DNA from 2 places in the Allobosea sp. P4_C6 genome. Region 1 is predicted to be linked to the other one. Evidence: predicted binding sites of a transcription regulator. Region 1 holds the regulator's gene; the other holds the start of a gene.
The links. Region 1 encodes LexA, which represses DNA repair genes until DNA is damaged. Its sites were predicted from a motif close to TGTTCNNNNTGTGTTCNG; they were not measured.
Positions count from the first base shown of each region.

Region 2: a site for LexA is predicted at 2,622-2,639, ahead of recA (recombinase RecA). Genes of this name have one in related genera too.

Region 1 is NZ_JBFUIF010000003.1:164,471-171,546, reverse strand. It holds gene gltA (citrate synthase) at 1-420, opposite strand, end outside; gene gltX (glutamate--tRNA ligase) at 792-2,210, opposite strand; gene AC1DVA_RS03675 (hypothetical protein) at 2,380-2,667, opposite strand; partial or broken gene AC1DVA_RS03670 (ComEC/Rec2 family competence protein) at 2,557-3,981, shown strand; gene lexA (transcriptional repressor LexA) at 4,630-5,346, opposite strand; gene AC1DVA_RS03660 (molybdopterin molybdotransferase MoeA) at 5,428-6,639, opposite strand; gene moaC (cyclic pyranopterin monophosphate synthase MoaC) at 6,697-7,076, opposite strand, start outside.
Region 2 is NZ_JBFUIF010000002.1:65,073-72,148, forward strand. It holds gene cckA (cell cycle histidine kinase CckA) at 1-991, shown strand, start outside; gene AC1DVA_RS02020 (MFS transporter) at 1,121-2,437, opposite strand; gene recA (recombinase RecA) at 2,723-3,808, shown strand; gene alaS (alanine--tRNA ligase) at 4,069-6,711, shown strand; gene AC1DVA_RS02035 (hypothetical protein) at 6,711-7,076, shown strand, end outside.

The DNA of each region.
Region 1 (7,076 bases):
GCCGATCGAGCCGACCATGACGGCCATCGGATGCGCATCGCGGCGGAAGCCCTGGAAGAAGCGGGCCATCTGCTCGTGCACCATGGTGTGGCGCGTGATGCGATAGTCGAAATCCGCCTTCTGGGCGGCGGTCGGCAGCTCGCCGTAAAGCAGCAGATAGCAGGTCTCGAGGAAATCGCCGTGCTCGGCGAGCTGGTCGATCGGATAGCCGCGATAGAGCAGGATGCCGGCATCGCCGTCGATATATGTGATCTGCGACTCGCAGCTCGCCGTCGAGGTGAAGCCGGGGTCGTAGGTGAACATGCCCGTTTGGGCGTAGAGCTTGGCGATGTCGATGACGGAGGGACCGACCGATCCCGTCTTGATCGCCATGTCGACGGTCTTGTCGCCGACCTGGAGCTGGCTCGTGTTTCCGCTCATCGATACCGATCCTTTCAAGGCTCGCTGCTGTTCAGCCCCTGTTTCGCCTGCTGGCCGGAGCTTTCGCGCCGGGCTTCCCCCATCCGAAGGCCGCGATATGACGGGAACATGTCGTCGGAGGAGTTAGAAGGCGATCCATGTAGCTGATATACAAGCAATATTCGTGCCCCGCCACGGTGCTGCAGCGCAACGCACTTGCGCGTCACTAGACCATTTGCCCAGCGCATTCAACCGAGCCAAAAGGCGGTTCGAACCGCGCCTCGCTCATATCTCCGCGAGCAAGGCGCCGGTGCTCTTCCATCCCCTTGCAATCGTTGCAGCGGGAGCCGCAAGCACGGCGATCCATCGGCCCGGCTGTGCTCCTGAGCGGCTCACGCCTGGTCTGCGAGCCGCGCCAATGTCTCCTCGCGGCCGAGCACGGCCATCACGTCGAACAGCCCCGGAGACATCGCCCGTCCCGTCAGCGCGGCGCGCAGCGGCTGTGCCGCCTGGCCGAGCTTCAGGCCGTTCTCCTCGGCATAGGCCCTCACGGCAGCTTCGAGAGGCGCGGGCATCCAGTCGGCGACGGCAGCGAGTTTCTCGGCGATCTGCGAGAGACGCTGGCGCGCTGCGTCGTCGAGAAGCCCGGCGGCCTTCTCGTCGAGCTTCAGCGGGCGCGGGGCATAGAGATAGAACGCGCTGTCGAGCAGCTCCACCAGCGTCTTGGCGCGCTCCTTGAGCCCCGGCATGGCGGCAAGGAACTTCGCCTCGAGCTCGGGCGACAGCGTCGGCCCGACCCCGCGTGCCGGCCCGATCTCCGGCAAGATGACCTTGAGCGCATCGAGCAGCTCCTGGTCGCTCGACTGGCGCATGTAGAGCCCGTTGAGGTTCTCGAGCTTGGCGTAGTCGAAGCGCGCGGGCGAGCGGCCGATCGAGGAGAGATTGAAGGCATCGATCATCTCCTGCGTCGAGAAGACCTCCTGGTCGCCATGGCTCCAGCCCAGCCGCACGAGATAGTTGCGCAATGCTGCCGGCAGATAGCCCATAGAGCGATAGGCATCGATGCCGAGCGCACCGTGGCGCTTCGAGAGCTTGGCGCCGTCCGGCCCATGGATCAGCGGGATATGCGACATGCTCGGCACGTCCCAGCCAAGCGCATCGTAGATCTGGGTCTGGCGGGCGGCGTTGGTCAGATGGTCGTCGCCGCGGATGACGTGGGTCACGCCCATGTCGTGGTCGTCGACGACGACGGCGAGCATATAGGTCGGGTTGCCGTCCGAGCGCAGCAGCACGAGATCGTCGAGATTCTCGTTCTGCCAGACGACGCGGCCCTGCACCTCGTCATTGACCACCGTCTCGCCGGTCTGCGGCGCCTTCAGGCGGATCACCGGCTTGACGCCGGCCGGCGCCGTCGCCGGGTCGCGGTCGCGCCAGCGCCCGTCATAGCGCAGCGGCTTGCCCTCGGCGCGGGCCTTCTCGCGCATCTCGTCGAGCTCGGCCGGGGTGGCGTAGCAATGATAGGCCTTGCCGGCGGCGAGCATCTGCTCGGCGACCTCGCGATGGCGCGCCGCGCGCTGGAACTGGTAGACGGTCTGGCCGTCCCAATCGAGGCCGAGCCACTCCAGCCCGTCGAGGATCGCCGTGATGGCGGCGTCGGTCGAACGTTCCCGGTCCGTGTCCTCGATGCGCAGCAGCATCTTGCCGCCGTGCCGGCGGGCGTAGAGCCAGTTGAACAGCGCCGTGCGGCCCCCGCCGATATGCAGGAAACCGGTGGGCGAGGGCGCAAAGCGCGTGACGACGGCGTTGCTCATGGGAGGCGACTCCGGCCGGGCGGGGAAAACCGTCCGGGGTAAACGTGGGAAATGGCGCAGGTCATGACATGACAACCGGCGCGCGCCCTGTAACATGGCTTGGCCGGAAAGGTTAAGCGGTCAAATCGCAATGCCGATGGGGATGGGGCAGGCGATGCAGCCGGGGCCGTCAGGGCAGGGGGAACGGCGCGGCGCCCGCGTTGGCGCCGTGCCTCTGCGTTTGCGGCCATCCTGGCTGGCGCCGGTGCGCTTCGATGCCTGGTTGCAGGGCTGGCGGGCGCAGTTCGGCCGTGCCCTCGCGCTGGAGGCCGAGCGCCGCCGCCCGTTCCTGTGGCTGCCCGTGGCGATGGGCGCCGGCATCGTGTTTTATTTCGCGGCAGATCGTGAGCCGGCTTTGTGGGCGCCGTTGCTTGGCCTCGTCCTGAGCATCGGACTTGCCTTTGCCCTGCGCTTCCATTGCCTCCCATCGATGGCTTGCCTGGCTGCGGCCGCCGCTTTTGCCGGCTTTGGGGCGGGGGTCTGGCGTACTGCCGACATATCAGCACCGATGCTGGAGCGGCCGCGGATCGGCAAGCTGACAGGCTATGTCGAAACCGTGGAGGCAAGGGACAACGGCGCCCGCATCGTCGTGCTGGTGACCGATCTCGCGGGGGTGCCGGAGGGCGAGCGCCCGAAGCGGGTGCGCGTCAACATCCGCGCCGGCTCCGTCGCGCCCGGGGACCATATCGTCGCGACCGCCCGGCTGCTGCCTCCGCCGGGGCCGGCGCGGGCGGGCGGCTATGATTTCGGCCGCGACGCCTTCTTCAAGGGAATCGGAGCTGTCGGCAGCATATCCGGCAAGCTCGCTTTGGCGCCGCCGCCCTATCCGATGCCGACGCGTCTGGCGATCGATGTGGCGATCGACAAGGCCCGCAACGCCCTGACCCGGCGCATCGCCGAGGCCGGCGGCGGGCAGGGCGGCGCGGTGGCGGCCGCGCTCGTCACGGGCAAGCGCGGGCTGATCACCGAGGCGACCAACAACGACCTGCGCGCCGCCGGCATCTACCATATCGTCTCGATCTCGGGGCTCCACATGGTGCTCGCCGCCGGCACGATCTTCTGGCTGGTGCGAGCCTTGCTGGCGCTCTCGCAGACGATCGCATTGCGTTGGCCGGTCAAGAAGCTCGCCGCCGTGGCCGCCATGCTCGGTGCAACCGCCTACTGCATCTTCTCGGGCAGCGACGTCGCGACCGAACGCTCGCTGATCATGACGCTGGTGATGCTGGGCGCCATCCTGGTCGACCGCGCGGCGTTGAGCATGCGCAACCTCGCGCTCGCTGCGATGATCGTGCTGCTGCGCGAGCCCGAGGCCCTGCTCGGGCCGAGCTTCCAGATGTCCTTCGGCGCGGTCGCGGCACTGATCGCCTTCGCCGAACGTTGGGAGCGGCGGGACCGCGCCCGGCCTCCGCCAGTTCTGCCTTGGCCTGTCGGCCCGCTCTGGACCGCAGCGCTCGGCATCGTCGTCACCACCTTGCTCGCCACGGCGGCGACCGCACCCTTCGGCGCCTATCACTTCCAGACCTTCAATCCTTTCGGGCTGCTCGGCAATGCCATGGCGCTGCCCTTCGTCTCGCTCTTCGTCATGCCGGCGGCGGTCTTCGGCGTTTTGGCCTATCCCTTCGGGCTGGATTGGCCGGCCTGGGCGCTGATGGGGCTCGCCTCGGATGTCGTGCTGAAGGTGGCGCACTGGGTCGCGGCCATCGACCATTCAACGGTGATGATCGCGGCCTTCGGTCCCGCCGTGCTCGTCTGCTTCGTGCTGACATTGCTCTGGCTGACGCTCTGGACAACGGCCTGGCGCTGGCTGGCGGCCATCCCGCTCATGTTCGGCGTCGCCGTCGCCGGCAAGCCCGAGCGGCCGGAGATCCTGATCGAACGCGACGGCTCGGGTCTAGCGCTGCGCGGAGCCGATGGCCGGCTCGCCATCGCCGGAAAGCCCAGCCGCTTTGTCCTGCAACAATGGCTCTCGTCCGATGGTGACAGCCGCTCGCCGGACGATCCGACGCTGCGGGCCGGCATCGTTTGCGACAGCCTGGGCTGCATCGGCCGCACGGCCGATCAGCGCACCGTGTCTTACACGCGCGATCGGCTCGCAATCATCGAGGACTGCCTCCGCGCCGACCTCGTCGTCACCGCGATTTCCTGGAGCGGCGCCTGCAAGGCGAGGTTGATCAGCCGTGGCGCGCTGAGCCGCGACCTCGCTCTATCGAACAGCGACAGGCTGGAGCAGCCATGTCTCGGAGCAGGGCGCCGCAGACCGTCCCTGGAGCCGCCGCCGCGAGCAGACGCAGGCGACGCCACCCGCGCCGCGGGCCAACAATCAGCCACCCACCAACCCGGCATCGGTGTCCGTCGACAGCGACGCCGACATCGAACGGCTTCAGTAGCGCCGCATCAGATTGACGAGACGGCCCTGGATCTTGACCCGGTCCGGTCCGAGCACGCGGGTTTCGTAGGCCGGGTTCGCCGCTTCGAGCGCGATCGAGGAGCCGCGCTTGCGCAGCCGCTTGAGGGTAGCCTCTTCGTCGTCGATCAGCGCCACCACGATATCGCCGGTATTGGCCGTGTCCTGCCTGCGGATGACGACCGTGTCGCCGTCGAGAATGCCGGCTTCGACCATCGAATCGCCGCGCACTTCGAGCGCGTAATGTTCGCCGGAGCCGAGCATGTCGGGCGGCAGCGAGACGGTGTGGCTGCGGCTCTGGATCGCCGAGATCGGCGTGCCGGCGGCGATGCGTCCCATCACCGGGATCGCGATGGAGGAACGGCTGTCTTCATCGGCTCCGGAACCCGGGCGTGGCTTGCCGAGGCTGGGCTGCGATCCGAGACCGCCCTGGACGATGGCCGGACTGAACCGGGGGCGCGGCTGCGGGGCGCCGAGACCGTCGGGCTTCTTGATGACTTCGAGCGCGCGCGCCCGGTTGGGCAGGCGGCGGATGAAGCCGCGCTCCTCCAGCGCCATGATCAGCCGGTGGATGCCGGATTTCGAGCGCAGATCGAGCGCGTCCTTCATCTCGTCGAAGGAGGGCGGCACCCCGCTCTCGCGCAAGCGTTCCTGGATGAAGCGCAGGAGTTCGTGTTGCTTGCGTGTCAGCATGGTTGCCGCCAGCCCTTCAAAGCGCAGATTCGAAACAAAGCACGAACACCATACGCGTTCTGCTTGTGTTCCGCAAGCGGCCTACCGCAGCGGCAGGATCCGGCAGGGATCGCCCGTCTTGGCCGCGTCGGCGAAGGCGGGGCGGATCGTCAGCGCCTGGGCTCGCGCCAGCGTGCCGAGCATCGAGGAATCCTGCCGGCCGAAAGGTGTCGCCACCCATCCCTCGGGGCTCAACGCCAGCTCGGAACGCAGATAATCCTCGCGCTCGTCATTCGCCGGCATGTCGCGACCCAGGATGGCGGGGATGCTCCGGTCCAGATCTGCATCGGCCATGCCGAGCAAAGCCTCTATCAGCGGCAGCACGAAGAGGTGGCCGCAGACGATCGAGGAGACCGGATTGCCGGGCAGGCCGACCACGACCATGCGGCCGAGCCGGCCGGTCATCATCGGTTTGCCGGGCCGCATCGCGATCTTCCAGAAGCCGAGCTCCATGCCCGCCCGCGTCAGAGCCTCCTGCACGAGGTCATGGGCGCCGACGGAGGCGCCGCCAAGCGTGATCAGCACATCGGCATCGGCGGCCTGGGCCTGTCCGATCTTGGCGGCGAGATCGGCATGATCGTCGCGGGCGATACCGAGATCGAGGGGAGCGCCGCCGGCCTTCTCGACCAGCGCGGCCAGTGAAAACGAGTTCGAGGCGACGATCTGATCGCGCCCGACGGGCTCGCCGGGAGCGACCAATTCGTCGCCGGTGGCGAGGATCGCGACGCGGGGCTTGCGCCGCACCGGCAGAGCCGGATGCCCCATCGCCGCCGCGAGCCCGAGCGCGGCGCTGTCGAGCACCCGTCCGGCCGCCAACAACACATCGCCTTCATGAAAATCGAGCCCGGCGGCGCGCAGGAACTTGCCCTTCGCCGGCGGCACGCGCACCCGGATCGTCGGGCTGTCGACGCCGTCGGCATCTTCCTGGATCAGGATGGTGTCGGCGCCGGCCGGCATCGGTGCGCCGGTGAAGATCCGCACTGCCTGGCCCGGCCCGACGCGGCCCTCGAAAGCCCGGCCGGCGGCGGATTCGCCGATCACGGCAAGGCTGACGCCTTCCGCCATGTCGTCACCGCGAACCGCGTAGCCGTCCATCGCCGAGTTGGCGAAGGGCGGCTGGGTGCGCAGCGCCTTCACGTCGGCGCCGAGCACGCGCCAGCCGCATTGGGAGAGCGGCAGGGTCTCGGTTCCGGTCGGCCCCGGAATGCTGTCGAGCAACGCCTTGCGCGCGACGGGGACCGGGGTGAGCGCCATCAGAGCATGATGCCGAAAAGTGAGAACCGGTTTTCGGGCGACATCATGCTCACTCCTCTAACCAGCCTTCGCGTCGTAGTCGCCGGACTGTCCGCCGGATTTGTGCACGAGCCGGATATTCTCGATCCGCATCGCCCGGTCGACCGCCTTGACCATGTCGTAAACGGTGAGGCAGGCGACCGAGACGGCGGTCAGCGCCTCCATCTCGACGCCGGTCTGGCCGGTCATCTTGACCTCGGCGCGCACGCGCACACCCGGAAGCGCCTCGTCGAGATCGAGATCGACCGCGATCTTGCTCAGCAGCAGCGGATGGCAGAGCGGGATCAGCTCATGCGTGCGCTTGGCCGCCATGATGCCGGCAAGCCGCGCCGTGCCGAGCACGTCGCCCTTCCTAGCGTTGCCATCGCGCACGATCGCGACCGTCTCCGGTGCCATCA
Region 2 (7,076 bases), on a different contig from region 1:
CGCCTACCGCGCCGCAGCGCTGGTCAGGCAGCTGCTCGCCTTCTCGCGCCGCCAGACCCTGCGCCCGCAGGTGCTGGAGCTCGGCGAGGTGCTGTCCGACCTCTCGCTGATGCTGAAGCGCGTCGTCGCCGACAAGGTGACGCTCGACGTCCGCCAGGGCCGCGACCTCTGGCCGGTAAAGGCCGATCTCGGCCAGCTCGAGCAGGTCATCGTCAATCTCGCCGTCAACGCCCGCGATGCCATGCCCAATGGCGGCAAGCTGACGGTGCGCACCCGCAACGTCGCCCGCGAGGACTGCGTGAGCTTCGGGCATGCCGCCCTGCCCACCGACGATTATGTGCTGCTCGAGGTCGAGGATAGCGGCACCGGCATCCCGCAGGAGCATCTCGACAAGATCTTCGAGCCGTTCTTCACCACCAAGGAAGTCGGCAAGGGTACGGGCCTCGGCCTCTCGATGGTCTACGGCATCGTCAAGCAGACCGGCGGCTACGTCTTCGTCGATTCCACCGTCGGCAAGGGCACGGCCTTCCAGATATTCCTCCCGCGCCACGTCCCGAGCCAGGAAGAGATCGCCGCCGAGGCCGCCGCCAAGGAAGCGCCGAAGAAGCTCGCCGCCGATCACACCGGCGCCGGCGTCATCCTGCTGGTCGAGGACGAGGACGCGGTGCGCGCGCTCAACGCCCGCATGCTGGTCTCACGCGGCTACACCGTCCACGAAGCCGCCTCCGGTGTCGAGGCACTCGACATCTTCCTGAAGAACGATGGCCGGATCGACCTCGTCGTCTCGGACGTCGTGATGCCGGAGATGGACGGCCCGACGCTGCTGGGCGAGCTGCGCCAGCGCAACCCGAACACCAAGGTCGTCTTCGTCTCCGGCTATGCCGAGGAGGCCTTCCGCAAGAACCTGCCGGAGGGCGAGAGCTTCCACTTCCTGCCCAAGCCCTTCACCATGAAGCAGCTCGTCGAGACGGTGAAAGCCGCGATGGGCTGACGGGTTTCAAGCCCGGAGTTGAGTGCGGGCGTCATTCTCGGGCGAAGCGAAGCGCAGACCCGAGAATCTCATGCCGGAACAGCTGCAGGAGCCTCCTCCTGCAAGCCCGAGCATGACGGCTGACCTGGCTCAGTGCGCCGCCGGCACTGTACTGGCATCTTTGGCGTCACGCCCGGCCAGCGCCCCGACCCCGAGCAGCGCCAGGATCGTCAACGCGGCCGAGAGGCTGAGATAGTAGCCGACATAGGCGAGCCCCTTCTCCGTCGCGAGCCAGGTCGCGACATAGGGCGCGAGCGACGCCCCGACGATGCCGCCGAGATTGAAGGTCAGCGAAGCGCCGGTATAGCGCACAGCCGTCGGGAACATCTCGGCCAGCGCCGTGCCCAGCGGCCCGTAGGTAAAGCCCATCAGCGACAGGCCGACCACGAAGAAGGCGAGCACGCCGAGCGTGCTGCCCGAGCCGAAGAGCGGCGCCAGCAGGAAGCCGAAGATCGCGATGCCGAGCGTCGTCGCCAGCAAGGTCTGGCGGCGGCCGAAGCGGTCGGCCAGCACGGCCGAGACCGGGATCGTCAGGCCGAAAAACACGACGCCGATCATCTGCAGCGGCAGGAACTGATCGCGCGAGAAGCCGAGCTTGGTCGTGCCCCAGCTCAGCGAGAACACGGTCATCAGGTAGAACAGCACGAAGGTCGCCAGCGCCGCGAAGGTGCCGCAGAGCAGCGCGAGCTTGTGCTCGGCGAAGATGCTGACGAAGGGCACCTGCACGCGCTCATGCTTCTCCATCGCCTTGCGGAAGGCGGGCGTCTCGCTGATGCGCAGGCGGACATAGAGCCCCATGAAGACCAGCAGCGCGCTGGCGATGAACGGGATGCGCCAGCCGAAGCTGAAGAACTGCTCGTCGGTGAGCAACGCATCGAGCGCCAGGAAGCTGCCGGTGGCGCAGATGAAGCCCACGGGCGCGCCGAGTTGCGGGAACATGCCGTACCAGGCAGATTTTCCGGGAGGCGCGTTCTCGGTGGCGAGCAGCACCGCCCCGCCCCATTCGCCGCCGAGCCCGAGGCCTTGCCCGAGCCGGCACAACGCCAGCAGCAGCGGCGCCAGCACGCCGACAGCGGCATAGGTCGGCAGCAGGCCGATCGCGACGGTCGAAAGCCCCATCGTCATCAACGCGGCGACGAGCGTGGCCTTGCGGCCGATGCGATCGCCGAAATGGCCGAAGATCGCCGCGCCGATCGGCCGCGCGAAGAAGGCGATGGCGAAGGTCGCGAAGGACTGGAGCATGGCGGTGGTCGGATCGCCGCCCGGGAAGAACAGCTTCGGGAACACGATCACCGCCGCCGTCGCATAGATGTAGAAGTCGAAGAACTCGATCGTCGTGCCGATCAGGCTGGCGAGCAGGATGCGGCGCGGCGAGTTCAGGGCGGCAGGTGCAGGGGCGGGAGACACGTTGGCAACTTTCGCGAACAAATGCGGAAGCCGGGCGCAATAACAGGAAACGAAAGGCCGCGGCATGGGAAATGCCATGGCTTGATATGCATCATACGCATAATGGAACGATAATAACTATTGGCGTCAGCTCCACGAGCATGGCGCGACCATTACTCGGCTCCTCCTGACACAAACTGACAGAGGGAACAAAAAAAGAACTTGCTGCCTGGAACAAAGCGTGACCATCCTCCTGTCAAGACGCATTGAGATGTCCCCGTAGCCCTGCCATAAGGAGCCCGAACCGTGAATCAGGCAAATCTCAAGCTCGTGGAAGGCTCCTCGATGGACAAGGCCAAGGCGCTCGATGCGGCGCTCTCCCAGATCGAACGCGCCTTCGGCAAGGGCTCGATCATGCGCCTGGGCAAGAACTCGCCCTCGATCGAGATCGAGACCATCTCGACCGGCTCGCTCGGCCTCGACATCGCGCTCGGCGTCGGCGGCCTTCCCAGGGGCCGCGTGATCGAGATCTACGGGCCGGAATCCTCGGGCAAGACCACGCTCGCGCTCCACACCATCGCCGAAGCCCAGAAGAAGGGCGGCGTCTGCGCCTTCGTCGATGCCGAGCATGCGCTCGACCCGATCTATGCCCGCAAGCTCGGCGTCAATCTCGACGATCTCCTGATCTCGCAGCCCGACACCGGCGAGCAGGCGCTCGAGATCACCGACACGCTCGTCCGCTCCGGCGCGATCGACGTGCTCGTGGTCGACTCCGTCGCCGCGCTCACGCCCCGCGCCGAGATCGAGGGCGAGATGGGCGATGTCCAGCCCGGTCTGCAGGCCCGCCTGATGAGCCAGGCGCTGCGCAAGCTCACCGCCTCGATCTCGCGCTCGAACTGCATGGTCATCTTCATCAACCAGATCCGCATGAAGATCGGCGTGATGTACGGCAGCCCGGAGACCACCACAGGCGGCAACGCACTGAAGTTCTATGCCTCTGTCCGCCTCGACATCCGCCGCGTCTCGACGCTGAAGGAGCGTGACGAGGCGACCGGCAACCAGGTTCGCGTCAAGGTCGTCAAGAACAAGGTCGCGCCGCCCTTCAAGCAGGTCGAGTTCGACATCATGTTCGGCGAGGGCATTTCCAAGGTCGGCGAGTTGATCGACCTCGGCGTCAAGGCCGGCATGGTCGAGAAGGCAGGCGCCTGGTTCTCCTTCGACAGCCAGCGCCTCGGCCAGGGACGCGAGAACGCCAAGACCTTCCTCAAGGCCAATCCCGACATGGCCGCCAAGATCGAGGCCACGATCCGCCAGAACTCCGGCCTGGTCGCCGACCGCATCCTCGACGAAGCCACCCCGGGCGCGGACGATCTCGACGAAGGCGAAGCCTGAGAAGTCCAGTTTCGTCCTGCTCGGCCTCGACCCGAGCATCTCCTGCAAGAGATTCCCGGGTATCGGCTTTGCCTCGCCCGAGAATTACGTGCTGAGAAACGCGGGCGGCCTTCGGGTCGCCCGTTTTCGTTAGCAGATGAGGCCTTGCGGCCTGTGCGCTGCAACCAGCTTTCTGGACAGGGGCGAGCCGCCTGACTAGAACCGGTCGTTCCCGCCGGGCGCACCCGGCCCTTTGCCCGTGTTGAGAAGCGCAAGAACCGATGAGCGGCGTCAACGATATCCGGTCGACCTTCCTCGACTACTTCAAGTCCAACGGCCACGAAGTCGTGCCGTCGAGCCCGCTCGTGCCGCGCAACGACCCGACGCTGATGTTCGCCAATTCGGGCATGGTGCAATTCAAGAACGTCTTCACGGGCCAGGAAAGGCGCCCCTATTCGCGCGCCACCACCGCCCAGAAATGCGTGCGCGCCGGCGGCAAGCACAACGACCTCGATAATGTCGGCTACACCGCGCGCCACCACACCTTCTTCGAGATGCTGGGGAACTTCTCCTTCGGCGATTATTTCAAGGACCAGGCGATCCATCACGCCTGGACGCTGGTCACCCGCGAATTCGGCCTGCCCAAGGACAAGCTCATCGTCACCGTCTATTCCGAGGACGACGAGGCGCATGCCCTCTGGAAGAAGATCGCCGGGCTGACCGACGACAAGATCATCCGCATCCCGACCTCGGCCAATTTCTGGCGCATGGGCGACACCGGCCCTTGCGGCCCCTGCTCCGAGATCTTCTTCGATCACGGCGACCATATCTGGGGCGGCCCGCCCGGCTCGCCCGAGGAAGACGGCGACCGCTTCATAGAGATCTGGAACCTCGTCTTCATGCAGTACGAGGAAGCTGCGGGCGGCATCCGGACCGACCTGCCCCGCCCCTCGATCGACACCGGCATGGGGCTGGAGCGCATCGCCGCCGTGCTCCAGGGCACGCATGACAACTACAACATCGACCTGTTCCGCGCCCTGATCGGCGCCATCGCCGACCTGACCTCGGTCGATGCGGACGGACCGATGAAGGCGAGCCATCGCGTCATCGCCGACCATCTGCGCTGCTCGTCCTTCCTGATCGCCGACGGTGTGCTGCCGTCGAACGAGGGCCGCGGCTATGTGCTGCGCCGGATCATGCGCCGCGGCATGCGCCATGCGCAGTTGCTCGGCGCCAAGGAGCCGCTGCTCTATAAGCTCGTGCCGGCACTGACCCGCGAGATGGGCCGCGCCTATCCCGAATTGCTGCGCGCCGAGGCGCTGATCACCGAGACGCTGAAGCTGGAAGAGACCCGCTTCCGCACCACGCTGGCGCGCGGGCTCACCCTTCTCGACGACGCCTCGAAGGATCTGACCGCCGGCCAGAGCCTCAAGGGCGACGTCGCCTTCACGCTCTACGACACCTATGGCTTCCCGCTCGACCTGACGCAGGACGCCTTGCGCGCCCGCGAGATCACCGTCGATACCGAGGGCTTCGATGCCGCCATGCAGCAGCAGAAGGCCAAGGCGCGCGCCGCCTGGGCCGGCTCCGGCGAGGCCGCGACCGAGACGCTCTGGTATCCGCTGCGCGACAAGCTCGGCGCTACCGAGTTCCTCGGCTACGACACCGAGACCGCCGAGGGCGTGGTCACCGCGCTGATCCGCGACAACGCCGAGGTGCAATCGCTCAAGGCCGGCGAGAGCGGCTTCCTGCTGGTCAACCAGACGCCGTTTTACGGCGAGTCCGGCGGCCAGGTCGGCGATGCCGGCCTGATCAAGGCGCCGGGCACGTTGGTCGAGGTCGGCGATGTCCAGAAGAAGCTCGGCGATGTCTTCGCCCACAGCGTCACCGTCAAGGAAGGCGAGCTCAAGCTCGGCCAGGCCGTCGAGCTGATCGTCGACCATGACCGGCGCACCGCCATCCGCGCCAACCATTCGGCGACGCATCTGCTGCACGAGGCGCTGCGTCTCGTCCTCGGCGACCATGTCGCGCAGAAGGGCTCGCTCGTTTCGCCCGATCGCCTGCGCTTCGACTTCTCGCATCCCAAGCCGATCAGCGACGAGGAGCTGCGCGAGGTCGAAGAGATCGCCAACGCCATCGTGCTCAGGAATGAGCCGGTCACGACCCGGCTGATGAGCGTCGACGAGGCGAGCGAATCGGGTGCCCGCGCCCTCTTCGGCGAGAAGTACGGCGATGAGGTCCGCGTCGTGGCGATGGGCACGAATCCGGCAGGCCGGGCCTATTCGGTCGAGCTCTGCGGCGGCACCCATGCCGCACGCACCGGCGATATCGGCCTCGTCAGCATCGTCGGCGAAGGCGCCGTCGCGGCCGGCGTGCGCCGCCTCGAAGCCATGACCGGCAACGGCGCGCGGCTCCGCCTCAACGAGGAATCGCGCCTGCTCGACGGGCTGGCAGGCCTGCTCAAGGTTCCGGCTTCCGAGGCCGGCAACCGCCTCGCCGCCCTGATCGAGGAGCGTCGCAAGCTCGACCGCGAACTGACCGAGGCTCGCAAGAAGCTCGCCATGGGCGGCGGCGGTGCGGCCGAGGATCCGGTGCGCGAGATCGCCGGGGCGAAGCTCCTGGCCCGCGCCGTCACCGGCATCGAGATGAAGGATCTTAAGAGCCTCGCGGACGAGGCCAAGGCCCGCGTCGGCTCCGGCGTCGTCGCCATCGTCGGCGTCGCCGATGACGGCAAGGCCGGCGTCGTCGTCGGCGTCACGCCCGATCTGACCGAGCGCTTCGACGCGGTCGCGCTGGTGCGCGCGGCGTCCGAGCAGCTCGGCGGCAAGGGTGGCGGCGGCCGTCGCGACATGGCCCAGGCCGGCGGGCCGGATGGCAGCAAGGCGCAGGCCGCGCTCGACGCCGTCGCGGCCGCGATGGGCTGATGACGGCCGGCGGGCAGCGCCAGACCGGCGCCCTCTCCCGCCGTGCCCTGCTGCTGGCGGCCGGCCTCTGGCCGGCGCTCGCTGCGGCACAGACCAGGCCGACACCGCGCAAGGCCGAAGGCCCCGCGCTTTCGGCGGCGCGCACCATCGTCGCGGGCGCGCCGCTCAGCGTCTTCCTGAGCCGCCCGCCGCAGGGCGCCCGCCTCGCCATCGCCCGCCCGGATGATCCGGATGCCACCGCGATCGTCGTGATCGAACCGAGGAACACGGTTCCCGTGCTGCCGACGCCCGGCTTGGCCGGAACCTACGAGCTGCGCCTTACAGTCGAGAAGGATGGCGCGCCGGCCATCCTGTTGCGCCAGCCG